One region of the Bacillus paramycoides genome, then DNA from elsewhere that is predicted to be linked to it. Evidence: a T-box and tRNA genes for the amino acid it is inferred to sense, from the RefSeq annotation. Region 1 holds a T-box; the other regions hold tRNA genes.
The links. The T-box of region 1 lies ahead of tyrS (tyrosine--tRNA ligase). A T-box ahead of a tRNA ligase gene usually reads a tRNA of that ligase, here a tRNA-Tyr.

Region 1 (4,377 bases):
ACTTTGACTGTACCATTTTAGATGTATGTCCAGTAACAATCGGAGTGAACTGTATGTTAGCTCCAGGTGTTCACATTTATACAGCAACGCACCCGCTTGATCCGGTAGAGCGCATAAGCGGATCAGAATACGGAAAACCAGTAACAATTGGCGATAACGTATGGATTGGCGGAAGAGCGATTATTAATCCTGGTGTAACAATTGGAGACAATGCGGTGATTGCATCTGGCGCCGTTGTAACGAAAGATGTGCCGGATAATGTAGTAGTTGGCGGAAATCCTGCGAAGATTATTAAAAAAATAAAATAATATTTGAACGAAGTGCCTTCCTCGTCTGTATACACTTATGAAAGAATAGATGAGGGAGGCTTTTTTATGTCTAATAAATTACTTCTTACTTTTGCTTTACTTGGAATTATAGTCGTATTTTCTTGTGGTTTACTATTACCGATGCCAATCGGATTTAAAGTATCAATGATTACAGCTGGGGTTATGATGATTGTTATGTTTTCCATCATTATTCCGTTTGATAGAAAACATATAGTACGGAAAAAAGGATATAAAATTGATTTTACAAAAACAAAAGTGTATTTTCGCTGGAATGTATTTGATACGATTTCGGCTTGTCTGGCAGTGTATGCATGCATTTGTGTGCAAGCATTAAATATTTTAGTTTCAACGGGACAGACAATACAAAACCCATATGTTCAATTTTTTACGAATCAATCACAAGTATGGATTATTGTCGCAAGTGTATATTTAATTTCCCGCATTTCATTAACGCTAAAAGGAATAAAGGAAATCAAAAATCATGGAGCAGATTGGGATTGAGGAGGAGCTCATGCTTGCATATCAAAGTGGAGATAAGCAGGCTGGGGAAAAACTATATGTTTTAATCAAACCAGCGCTATACACATTTTTATATCGATTTAATCGAGATGAACAATTAAGCATCGACCTTGTGCAAGATACGTTTTTGACGTTAGAGCGTAAGAAACATATGTATGAACTTGAAAAAGGCAAAATAAAAACGTATTTATTTCAAATTGGTTATCGTCTTATGATTAATAAATTAAATAGAAGAAAAAAGTGGCGTACGCTTTTGCCATTTTTAGTGCCGATTCAGGAAAAAGAATTTTCTTACGAAGATCGGCTCACAGTAAGAGAAGCAATTTTGAAAGTTCCGGAAGAACAGCGAGCTGTCCTTATTCTTTCTTATTATCATGATATGCAGCAAAAAGAAATTGCAGAGATATTAAACATTCCGATTGGAACAGTGAAGTCGAGACTTCATAACGGGATAAAGAAATTAAAACAATTGCTGGAGGTGGATGAAATTGAGCGAAAATCCCTTTAAGAGTGAATATAAATTAAAACAGCATTTAGATAGTGACCATGTAGAAATACCAGACTTTCCAAAAACGGTAAGTCGCTTCGATCGATTAATCGGATTTCTTGGTTCTCCAGCGAAAGATCCTGTGGAGGCTACGATTGGGAATGATTTATCGGTTGTATTTCATGTGTCGTTATTAGTTGGAGTTCCAATTCTTTCTCTTATTACGATACTCTTTGCGACGTTGTAAAGGATTGAGAAGAAGAGAAACCCGACCTCTATTTGACACGCCTATATAAATGATGGTATAAAGAAAAGTATATGAATAATTGAGCGTGGAAAGGGAGAAGTAGTGATCATTTCCCTGTTTTAGAGAGCTGATGGTCGGTGAAAATCAGCACATAGATGATCGCGAATTACGCCCCTAGAGCATCTTTTTTCGATTGAATGGTATTCAAAAGGGAAAAGACGGTGCTAAGCCGTTATGTAAATAAGGTGGTAGGCTTTTTGGCCTGCAACTAGGGTGGTAACGCGATAATCAAAATCGTCCCTTATTTCAAGGGGCGATTTTTTTATGTTTTCAACCTTCACGCCAGTAATGAACTTAAAGGAGAGTATGTAGGATATGGGTATTTTACAAGATCTTGAATTTCGCGGTCTAATTAATCAGCAAACAGATGCTGAGGGACTTGAGCAATTATTAGAAAAAGAAAGCGTTAAATTATACTGTGGTTTCGACCCGACAGCTGACAGCTTACACATCGGTCATATGTTACCAGTATTAATGTTACGTCGTTTCCAATTAGCTGGTCACCAACCGATTGCACTTGTTGGCGGTGGTACTGGTATGATCGGTGACCCAAGTGGTAAAAAAGCGGAGCGTACATTAAATACGAAAGGTACAGTTGCTTACTACACAGAAAGCATTAAAAACCAACTTTCAAACTTCTTAGAGTTTGAAAACGTGGACAACCCAGCAACAATGGCTAACAACTATGACTGGCTTGGTAACTTAGATGTCATTTCATTCTTACGCGATATCGGTAAAAACTTCGGTTTAAACTATATGTTAGCAAAAGATACAGTAGCATCTCGTTTAGATACTGGTATTTCATTCACTGAGTTTAGTTATATGATTTTACAATCATACGACTTCTTAAACTTATACCAAAACCATAATTGCCGCTTGCAAATCGGTGGTAGTGACCAATGGGGTAACATTACAGCTGGTCTTGAATTAATCCGTAAATCAGAAGAAGATGCGAAAGCATTCGGTTTAACAATTCCACTAGTTACGAAATCTGATGGTACGAAGTTTGGTAAAACAGAAGGCGGTGCAATTTGGTTAGACCCAGAGAAAACAACTCCTTACGAGTTCTACCAATTTTGGATTAACACAGATGACCGCGACGTTGTTAAATACTTAAAATACTTCACATTCTTATCTCATGAAGAAATTCTTGAGCTTGAGAAGCAAGTAGCTGAAGCACCAGAAAAACGTGCAGCACAAAAAGCATTAGGTGCAGAAATGACAAAACTTGTTCACGGCGAAGAAGCATTAGAGCAAGCGATTAAAATTTCAGCTGCATTATTCAGCGGTTCTGTAGCAGAACTGACTGCAAGCGAAATCGAACAAGGATTCAAAGACGTACCATCTGTAGAACGTACTGCAGAAGATACAGTATTAATCGACTTACTTGTAGAAAGCAAAATCTCTCCATCAAAACGTCAAGCACGTGAAGATGTAACGAACGGTGCAATCTACGTAAACGGTGAGCGTACACAAGCATTAGACTACGTTGTAACAGAAAACGACCGCATCGAAGGTAAATTCACAATCATTCGTCGCGGTAAAAAGAAATATTTTTTAATTCGTTACTAATTAGAAACGAATATAAACAAATAGTACCCCGAATTGTAGGCTGAAAAGTTTATGATTCGGGGTTTTTATGTATGAATTTAGATTACCTTACGAGTTCTTGTAAATAGAATATGAAGAATTAATACGAGCATATAAAGTAAGCTAATGAGCATAACAATAAATGCTACTGGATAAAATTTTGCCGCATATATAAAGAAATCGATTTGATAAATATCTTGGTAATTTGAAACGGTGCCTTTAAAGTAATTCGTAAACTTAGCGCTATATTTCCATTCATCAGGATTATCTATTAAATTACTCCCCTGATACCAATTAATAAGTGCGGAAGTAATAAACAGCATACATGTACTACCCAATTGAACCATTTGGTTTATTGTCAAAATGAATCAACCTCCTATTTTATGGTTATTATAGCGTGCATTCATATTTCTGTAACCTTTTTGTTGTAATCTCCTTTTCGAGTTCATACGGAAATCACATGTAAGCGGTATGATAAATGTATAACAACTAGAAAGGAGTGGTAAAACAAAATGTCACTAGAAGCGCTCATTATTTTTTCTTTGCTAAACGCGGGTCAGCTTGCAGAGAATTCGAAGGTGGATGTACATAAAGAGCAGAAAGATGCTTATGTATATGTTCAGAAAGAGGAAAATAAATAATTTTATTTTATATATAACGAAAAAAGCCAATCCACAGGATTGGCTTTTTGTCATTAACGAGAGTAGAACTCTACGATTAATGCTTCGTTGATTTCAGCTGGTAACTCAGAACGCTCAGCGTGACGAGTGTAAGTAGCTTCTAATTTGTCAGCATCGAAAGTTAAGTATTCTGGTACGAAGTTGTTAACTTCGATCGCTTCTTTAACAACAACAAGGTTGTTAGATTTTTCGCGAACGCTGATAGTTTGACCAGGTTTTACACGGTAAGATGGGATATCTACGCGAGCGCCATCAACCATGATGTGACCGTGGTTTACTAATTGGCGAGCTGCACGACGAGTGCGAGCTAAGCCCATACGGTAAACTAAGTTGTCAAGACGAGCTTCAAGAAGGATCATGAAGTTTTCGCCGTGCTTACCAGGCATTTTACCTGCTTGGTCAAATGTGCGACGGAATTGACGCTCAGTCATGCCGTACATGTGACGAAGTTTTTGTTTCTCTTGT
Region 2 (4,377 bases), 950 kb from region 1:
TTTGGATATGCCCCGTATAAATCTACAAGTGAAGGATGTCCATACCCTAAACTTGCAGCAAGTGACATACCATGAATATTTCCAGATGGTGAAGTTTCCTCTGTATTTAAATCACCATGTGCATCATACCAAATAACACCTAAGTTTTTATAATGTTTTGCAACACCAGCTAATGTACCAATAGCAATACTATGGTCGCCACCTAATACAAGTGGAAAACGTCCTTCTTCTATAATATGATCCACCTTACTTGCTAATTCGTTACATACAGTTGCAACTTGTGTAAGGTTTCTTAAGCTTGTATTTACATCTATTTCTTTTTCTCTCTCTATACATATATCTCCCATATCTTTAACGTCATATCCAATTCCTTCGATTCTTTCAATTACACCTGCATAACGGATTGCGCTCGGCCCCATATCAACTCCACGACGCATTTGTCCTAAGTCCATTGGAACTCCAATAACTGAGATTTCTTTTTTCATAGATAGTATCCCCCTTTTGTGCCTTCACTAAATATTTTAAATCTTTTATATAGTCTGACTCAACTCGACATTTTTCTGTATGGATATACAAATTATTCACTTATATTTGCTTTAAAATCCAAATGTTAAGACTATTCTATGTATAAAGTTAACTTAATGAAATAACTACCATCATTATTATTAAATAATAATAAAAAACACTCCTACATTTAGAAGTGTTTTTCTGATGCTATTTTCCACACTAATGCAATATTCTTTGCTGTCATTTCAACATTCTCTTCTGCTACTTTATATGCCTCTTCTAATGTCATCGGACTCGCTGTAATACTAAATACTGCATCAATTCCTTTTCCATGGACAGCCGGATAATTAGGAGATACAGATCCTCCAATAGCGATAACAGGAATATAAAAACGCTTTGCACGCTCCGCAACACCTACAGGGGCCTTTCCATATGCTGTTTGTTCATCTATTCTACCTTCACCAGTTATAATTAAATCTGCTCCTTCTATATGCTTATCAAAATTTGTATAATCTAATACAATTTCAATTCCTCTCCGCAAGTTTCCCTTTAACACTGCAATAACAGCTGCTCCCATTCCTCCTGCAGCTCCTGCACCAGACATTTGAGATACGTCACAAGATAAGAATTGTTTAAAAATATGCGCATAATGCTTTAAATTCTCATCCAGCTCTTTCATCATCTCTGCATCCGCACCCTTTTGCCGTCCAAATACGAAAGATGCTCCTCTTATTCCAACTAACGGATTATCTACATCACATGCTGCTTCTATCTTTATATGCGCTAAACGGGAATCCATTTGGGAAAAATCAATAGCGACAATCGAATGTAACGTCCCTCCAGATGGATCTATGACTTCCCCTTCTCCATCTATAAACCTGACTCCTAAAGCCGACAACATACCCGCTCCACCATCATTTGTAGCACTTCCTCCAAGTCCTAAAATAATGTGCTCAGCTCCTTCGTCTAGTGCATGTAGTATAAGTTCTCCTGTTCCTTTCGTCGTTGTAATAAGTGGGTTTCGTTTTTCTACCGGAACATGTTGTAATCCTGATGCTGCTGCCATTTCAATAAACGCTGTCTTTTTATCTTTAGACATACCATAAAAGGCTTGTACGCTCTCTCTAAGCGGCCCTGTCACACGAAGTGATATAATACTTCCTCCTGTAGCATCAACAAGGGAATCAACCGTTCCTTCCCCTCCATCTCCAATCGGTATCTTTACATATTCTGCATTAGGGAAAATTGTCCCAAAACCTCTTTCTATAGCTTCACATACTTCTATAGCTTTTAAGCTTTCTTTATATGAATCAGATGCAATAACAACTTTCACAATTATCCCCTACCCTTTACTTTTACGTTTTCTTCATTTTAAACGACAAGTATGAAGGTTGTCTTTTCAAACACAAAAAAAGCTTACATCATATGATGTAAGCTTTTCTATTAGATGGAGCCTAGCGGGATCGAACCGCTGACCTCCTGCGTGCAAGGCAGGCGCTCTCCCAGCTGAGCTAAGGCCCCTTAGTAATTAAGCGGAAGACGGGATTCGAACCCGCGACCCCAACCTTGGCAAGGTTGTATTCTACCACTGAACTACTTCCGCGAAAATGGTGAGCCATGAAGGACTCGAACCTTCGACCCTCTGATTAAAAGTCAGATGCTCTACCAACTGAGCTAATGGCTCGTAAATGGCTGGGCTAGCTGGATTCGAACCAGCGCATGACGGAGTCAAAGTCCGTTGCCTTACCGCTTGGCTATAGCCCATTAATATTTACTAGTATGGTTATCTTTTCAAAAAAATAAACCCTCTCAGGTTATTTTAAAGAAAATGGTGGAGGGGGGCAGATTCGAACTGCCGAACCCGAAGGAGCGGATTTACAGTCCGCCGCGTTTAGCCACTTCGCTACCCCTCCGACATTTAAAATATATATGGTGGAGGATGACGGGATCGAACCGCCGACCCCCTGCTTGTAAGGCAGGTGCTCTCCCAGCTGAGCTAATCCTCCAAAAGTGGTGACCCGTACGGGATTCGAACCCGTGTTACCGCCGTGAAAGGGCGGTGTCTTAACCACTTGACCAACGGGCCAAAAATTGTAAAAATCTTCCCAAGCTTCCAACCGGGCTTGAACCGGTGACCTCTTCCTTACCATGGAAGTGCTCTACCAGCTGAGCTATGGAAGCATAATGGCTCCGCAGGTAGGACTCGAACCTACGACCGATCGGTTAACAGCCGATAGCTCTACCACTGAGCTACTGCGGAATAATATTAGCCTGGCAACGTCCTACTCTCACAGGGACAAGGTCCCAACTACCATCGGCGCTAGAGAACTTAACTTCCGTGTTCGGTATGGGAACGGGTGTGACCTCTCTGCCATCATTACCAGACTTTTATCATTATAAACATTTCTTTCGAAATGTCAAGAAGAAAATTATATATTCCTTCAAAACTAGATAACATTGCTTCATATTATATGGTTAAGTCCTCGATCTATTAGTATTCGTCAGCTCCACATGTCACCATGCTTCCACCTCGAACCTATCAACCTGATCATCTTTCAGGGATCTTACTAGCTTACGCTATGGGAAATCTCATCTTGAGGGGGGCTTCATGCTTAGATGCTTTCAGCACTTATCCCTTCCGCACATAGCTACCCAGCTATGCCCTTGGCAGAACAACTGGTACACCAGCGGTGCGTCCATCCCGGTCCTCTCGTACTAAGGACAGCTCCTCTCAAATTTCCTACGCCCACGACGGATAGGGACCGAACTGTCTCACGACGTTCTGAACCCAGCTCGCGTACCGCTTTAATGGGCGAACAGCCCAACCCTTGGGACCGACTACAGCCCCAGGATGCGATGAGCCGACATCGAGGTGCCAAACCTCCCCGTCGATGTGGACTCTTGGGGGAGATAAGCCTGTTATCCCCGGGGTAGCTTTTATCCGTTGAGCGATGGCCCTTCCATGCGGAACCACCGGATCACTAAGCCCGACTTTCGTCCCTGCTCGACTTGTAGGTCTCGCAGTCAAGCTCCCTTATGCCTTTGCACTCTACGAATGATTTCCAACCATTCTGAGGGAACCTTTGGGCGCCTCCGTTACACTTTAGGAGGCGACCGCCCCAGTCAAACTGCCCACCTGACACTGTCTCCCGGGTCGATAAGACCCGTAGGTTAGAATTTCAATACAGTCAGGGCGGTATCCCACCAGCGCCTCCACCGAAGCTAGCGCTCCGGTTTCAAAGGCTCCCGCCTATCCTGTACAAACTGTACCAAAATTCAATATCAGGCTACAGTAAAGCTCCACGGGGTCTTTCCGTCCTGTCGCGGGTAACCTGCATCTTCACAGGTACTATAATTTCACCGAGTCTCTGGTTGAGACAGTGCCCAAATCGTTACACCTTTCGTGCGGGTCGGAACTTACCCGACAAGGAATTTCGCTACCTTAGGACCGTTATAGTTACGGCCGCCGTTTACTGGGGCTTCAGTTCAGAGCTTCGCTTACGCTAACCCCTCTCCTTAACCTTCCAGCACCGGGCAGGTGTCACCCCCTATACTTCGCCTTACGGCTTCGCAGAGAGCTGTGTTTTTGCTAAACAGTCGCTTGGGCCTATTCACTGCGGCTTTCCGTTAAGAAAGCACCCCTTCTCCCGAAGTTACGGGGTCATTTTGCCGAGTTCCTTAACCAGAGTTCTCTCGCACACCTTAGGATTCTCTCCTCGCCTACCTGTGTCGGTTTGCGGTACAGGCACCTTTTATCTCGCTAGAAGCTTTTCTTGGCAGCGGGGAATCAAAGACTTCGCTCCATAAGGAGCTTCCCCATCACAGCTCAGCCTTCACGATAAGCGGATTTTCCTACTTATCAGCCTAACT
Region 3 (4,377 bases), 1.3 Mb from region 1:
CTCCTAGCAATAATGAATATTTCACATATCCGTATAAGCATATTCCCTGTCTACAACAAAATACCTTTACTCATTCATCCCCTTAATTAAATTCATAAAAAAGAAGCCCCTATCCGTTAAACGAAAGGGGCTTCTATCTATCGTATTATTCTCCTAAGTCTACGTTGTGGTAAACTTGTTGCACATCTTCTAGATCTTCTAACGCATCAACCATTTTTTCAAATTGCACTTGTGCATCTTCAGGAAGTGTTACATCACTTTGTGCAAGCATTGTTAATTCAGCAACTGTGAATTCTTCAACACCAGCATCTTTAAGTGCAGATTGTACTGCATGGAATTGATCAGGCTCAGCATACACGATAACAGCATCTTCTTCTTCAAGAATATCACGTGCATCCACATCTGCTTCCATTAAAATTTCAAGCACTTCATCTGATGTTTTCCCTTCAAGACCGATAACAGCTGTCGCATCAAACATGTAAGCTACAGAACCGTTTACACCCATGTTACCACTGTTTTTGCTAAATGCAGCTCGTACATCTGCTGCAGTACGGTTTACGTTATTCGTAAGTGTATCTACAATTACCATAGATCCATTTGGTCCGAATCCTTCATAACGAAGCTCATCATAATTTTCTTCTGAACCGCCTTTTGCTTTTTCAACTGCACGATCGATAATTGTTCTTGGAACATTATATGTTTTCGCACGTTCCAATACAACTCTAAGCGCTTGGTTTGATTCTGGATCTGGCTCGCCTTGTTTTGCCGCCACATAAATTTCACGTCCAAATTTCGCGTATATACGGCTAGTATTTGCATCTTTTGATGCTTTTTTATCCTTAATATTATTCCATTTACGACCCATACTTTCCACTCTCTTTCCCGTTTTAAATCTACATAAAAATATTAATATGAAATATAATGTGTATTCAACACATTTTTAAAAGAAATATAAAAAGTTCATCTTTAATTCATATTACAGACATAATATAAATCACTATCATTTTGTTCTTTCGACAAGTTATATTATACATGAATTCCTACGTTTATTACGAATTTTAGAAGCACATAGTATAATTTAACAAAAAAACTCTAACTTTTCTGTTAGAGTTTTTTATATCGCCGATACCTATTTCCATAATATCACTATAATTACTTTCTATTGTTGTATAATTAAAATAAGAAAAAATTTAAAGGGGAAATGGGGGAGAATTATGACACATTCAAACGAAAAAAACACACATGCTCTTAAAGGAATAGGAGAAAAGCTAAACCCAACTATCTATCAAGTGAGATTGATGAAATTAGATGAACCAATTCGATTTGAGTCGTTTCCTGAATTAAAGGAATTAGGAGACTGGTTGAGCACTTCAACGCAAATGTGGGCGTGCCACTCAACTATGTACAAGTACAACAGAGCAGAGTTTGAAAAGAGGTTTTTAGAAATTACAAACTTAACCGTTGATAATGTACTAATATCTACTGGTGGTGTCGGATTTAACTTCATGTCACCGGGGTGGAGAAATTCTCTCTAGAGTGCTCAAAAAGAATATTGTATATCCAATATTCCGATGGCATTTTATAGAATAATGGAATGAACAGGATAAAAATGAATATTCGTTTTTATCCTGTTCATTTTTCGTAGTTTACTCCAACTGTATCGCATGGGCTTTCATAGAGAAAAAATTTAATGCTTCTTCATCAATGGTTACATACGGCGATTTCTTTGCCAATTTTAATTCTGCTTCTAGTAATAATGTTCTACGTTTACCCACCGCACACGACCTTTTTAGTGCTTATTTTACCGTCTAATGAAAACATAAAAAAGCTCTATACAATTAGTATAGAGCTTTTTTATTACGCCGTTCGTGATACCGATGGTCGGGGTCGAACCGACACTCCCGAAGGAACACGATTTTGAGTCGTGCGCGTCTGCCAATTCCGCCACATCGGCACAAAAGAAAAGGCGGCAACCGGATTTGAACCGGTGATAAAGGTTTTGCAGACCTCTGCCTTACCACTTGGCTATGCCGCCATATAAAATTTTACTGGAGCGGAAGACGGGATTCGAACCCGCGACCCCAACCTTGGCAAGGTTGTATTCTACCACTGAACTACTTCCGCAAAAATGGCTGGGCTAGCTGGATTCGAACCAGCGCATGACGGAGTCAAAGTCCGTTGCCTTACCGCTTGGCTATAGCCCATCGAATTCCTACTTAATTATATGTAAGTATCCATTAGATTATTTGTAATTTTTAAAATAAAAATGGGGCGACTGATGGGAATCGAACCCACGAATGCCGGAGCCACAATCCGGTGCGTTAACCACTTCGCCACAACCGCCATGTTGTGTAAATATATTTGGCAGGGGCAGTAGGAATCGAACCCACACTGGAGGTTTTGGAGACCTCAGTTCTACCTTTAAACTATGCCCCTATGCAAATGGTGGAGGGGGGCAGATTCGAACTGCCGAACCCGAAGGAGCGGATTTACAGTCCGCCGCGTTTAGCCACTTCGCTACCCCTCCGAAACTTACATGGTGCCGGCTAGAGGACTTGAACCCCCAACCTACTGATTACAAGTCAGTTGCTCTACCAATTGAGCTAAGCCGGCGTATATGATTAAGATAAATGGTGGCTCGGGACGGAATCGAACCGCCGACACGAGGATTTTCAGTCCTCTGCTCTACCGACTGAGCTACCGAGCCTTATTAAAATGGCGGTCCCGACCGGGGTCGAACCGGCGATCTCCTGCGTGACAGGCAGGCATGTTAACCACTACACCACGGGACCATTTGGTTGCGGGGACAGGATTTGAACCTGCGACCTTCGGGTTATGAGCCCGACGAGCTACCGTGCTGCTCCACCCCGCGATAATACTATTCATATAATTTATATGGTGGAGGATGACGGGATCGAACCGCCGACCCCCTGCTTGTAAGGCAGGTGCTCTCCCAGCTGAGCTAATCCTCCAAAGTGGTGACCCGTACGGGATTCGAACCCGTGTTACCGCCGTGAAAGGGCGGTGTCTTAACCACTTGACCAACGGGCCAAATATTATAAATCCTATGGCGGAGAGCAAGGGATTCGAACCCTTGATACGCTTATGACGTATACACGATTTCCAATCGTGCTCCTTCGGCCAACTCGGACAGCTCTCCAATGGCTCCGCAGGTAGGAATCGAACCTACGACCGATCGGTTAACAGCCGATAGCTCTACCGCTGAGCTACTGCGGAATAATATTGCCTGGCAACGTCCTACTCTCACAGGGACAAGGTCCCAACTACCATCGGCGCTAGAGAGCTTAACTTCCGTGTTCGGTATGGGAACGGGTGTGACCTCTCTGCCATCATTACCAGACATTATTCTTTTGAGACAATCATTATTATAACTTATTTTCTTTAAAAGTCAACAAGTTTTTTTATGTTCTCTCAAAACTAGATAACATTGCTTCATATTATATGGTTAAGTCCTCGATCTATTAGTATTCGTCAGCTCCACATGTCACCATGCTTCCACCTCGAACCTATCAACCTGATCATCTTTCAGGGATCTTACTAGCTTACGCTATGGGAAATCTCATCTTGAGGGGGGCTTCATGCTTAGATGCTTTCAGCACTTATCCCTTCCGCACATAGCTACCCAGCTATGCCCTTGGCAGAACAACTGGTACACCAGCGGTGCGTCCATCCCGGTCCTCTCGTACTAAGGACAGCTCCTCTCAAATTTCCTACGCCCACGACGGATAGGGACCGAACTGTCTCACGACGTTCTGAACCCAGCTCGCGTACCGCTTTAATGGGCGAACAGCCCAACCCTTGGGACCGACTACAGCCCCAGGATGCGATGAGCCGACATCGAGGTGCCAAACCTCCCCGTCGATGTGGACTCTTGGGGGAGATAAGCCTGTTATCCCCGGGGTAGCTTTTATCCGTTGAGCGATGGCCCTTCCATGCGGAACCACCGGATCACTAAGCCCGACTTTCGTCCCTGCTCGACTTGTAGGTCTCGCAGTCAAGCTCCCTTATGCCTTTGCACTCTACGAATGATTTCCAACCATTCTGAGGGAACCTTTGGGCGCCTCCGTTACACTTTAGGAGGCGACCGCCCCAGTCAAACTGCCCACCTGACACTGTCTCCCGGGTCGATAAGACCCGTAGGTTAGAATTTCAATACAGTCAGGGCGGTATCCCACCAGCGCCTCCACCGAAGCTAGCGCTCCGGTTTCAAAGGCTCCCGCCTATCCTGTACAAACTGTACCAAAATTCAATATCAGGCTACAGTAAAGCTCCACGGGGTCTTTCCGTCCTGTCGCGGGTAACCTGCATCTTCACAGGTACTATAATTTCACCGAGTCTCTGGTTGAGACAGTGCCC

Region 2: it has a tRNA-Tyr gene. The T-box ahead of tyrS (tyrosine--tRNA ligase) is inferred to sense a tRNA for this amino acid. The anticodon was not compared.
Region 3: it has a tRNA-Tyr gene. The T-box ahead of tyrS (tyrosine--tRNA ligase) is inferred to sense a tRNA for this amino acid. The anticodon was not compared.

What each region holds. Positions count from the first base shown of each region.
Region 1 covers NZ_CP152427.1:4,501,055-4,505,431, reverse strand. Annotated here, with positions in the region: gene AAG068_RS23345 (maltose acetyltransferase domain-containing protein) at 1-308, shown strand, start outside; gene AAG068_RS23340 (hypothetical protein) at 375-830, shown strand; gene AAG068_RS23335 (RNA polymerase sigma factor) at 811-1,356, shown strand; gene AAG068_RS23330 (hypothetical protein) at 1,337-1,582, shown strand; T-box leader at 1,660-1,887, shown strand; gene tyrS (tyrosine--tRNA ligase) at 1,958-3,214, shown strand; gene AAG068_RS23320 (YjdJ family protein) at 3,292-3,594, opposite strand; gene AAG068_RS23315 (hypothetical protein) at 3,745-3,873, shown strand; gene rpsD (30S ribosomal protein S4) at 3,927-4,377, opposite strand, start outside.
Region 2 covers NZ_CP152427.1:154,240-158,616, reverse strand. Annotated here, with positions in the region: gene rocF (arginase) at 1-485, opposite strand, end outside; gene AAG068_RS00940 (glycerate kinase) at 695-1,840, opposite strand; tRNA gene AAG068_RS00935 (tRNA-Ala) at 1,956-2,028, opposite strand; tRNA gene AAG068_RS00930 (tRNA-Gly) at 2,039-2,110, opposite strand; tRNA gene AAG068_RS00925 (tRNA-Lys) at 2,116-2,191, opposite strand; tRNA gene AAG068_RS00920 (tRNA-Gln) at 2,197-2,271, opposite strand; tRNA gene AAG068_RS00915 (tRNA-Tyr) at 2,337-2,420, opposite strand; tRNA gene AAG068_RS00910 (tRNA-Val) at 2,438-2,513, opposite strand; tRNA gene AAG068_RS00905 (tRNA-Glu) at 2,519-2,593, opposite strand; tRNA gene AAG068_RS00900 (tRNA-Thr) at 2,616-2,688, opposite strand; tRNA gene AAG068_RS00895 (tRNA-Asn) at 2,693-2,767, opposite strand; rRNA gene rrf (5S ribosomal RNA) at 2,777-2,892, opposite strand; rRNA gene AAG068_RS00885 (23S ribosomal RNA) at 2,979-4,377, opposite strand, start outside.
Region 3 covers NZ_CP152427.1:528,740-533,116, reverse strand. Annotated here, with positions in the region: gene AAG068_RS02830 (YebC/PmpR family DNA-binding transcriptional regulator) at 146-865, opposite strand; gene AAG068_RS02825 (DUF3884 family protein) at 1,215-1,535, shown strand; gene AAG068_RS02820 (hypothetical protein) at 1,647-1,775, opposite strand; tRNA gene AAG068_RS02815 (tRNA-Leu) at 1,873-1,954, opposite strand; tRNA gene AAG068_RS02810 (tRNA-Cys) at 1,965-2,035, opposite strand; tRNA gene AAG068_RS02805 (tRNA-Gly) at 2,050-2,124, opposite strand; tRNA gene AAG068_RS02800 (tRNA-Gln) at 2,130-2,204, opposite strand; tRNA gene AAG068_RS02795 (tRNA-His) at 2,268-2,343, opposite strand; tRNA gene AAG068_RS02790 (tRNA-Trp) at 2,363-2,436, opposite strand; tRNA gene AAG068_RS02785 (tRNA-Tyr) at 2,444-2,527, opposite strand; tRNA gene AAG068_RS02780 (tRNA-Thr) at 2,538-2,613, opposite strand; tRNA gene AAG068_RS02775 (tRNA-Phe) at 2,632-2,707, opposite strand; tRNA gene AAG068_RS02770 (tRNA-Asp) at 2,717-2,792, opposite strand; tRNA gene AAG068_RS02765 (tRNA-Met) at 2,796-2,872, opposite strand; tRNA gene AAG068_RS02760 (tRNA-Val) at 2,897-2,972, opposite strand; tRNA gene AAG068_RS02755 (tRNA-Glu) at 2,977-3,051, opposite strand; tRNA gene AAG068_RS02750 (tRNA-Ser) at 3,069-3,160, opposite strand; tRNA gene AAG068_RS02745 (tRNA-Asn) at 3,163-3,237, opposite strand; rRNA gene rrf (5S ribosomal RNA) at 3,246-3,361, opposite strand; rRNA gene AAG068_RS02735 (23S ribosomal RNA) at 3,463-4,377, opposite strand, start outside.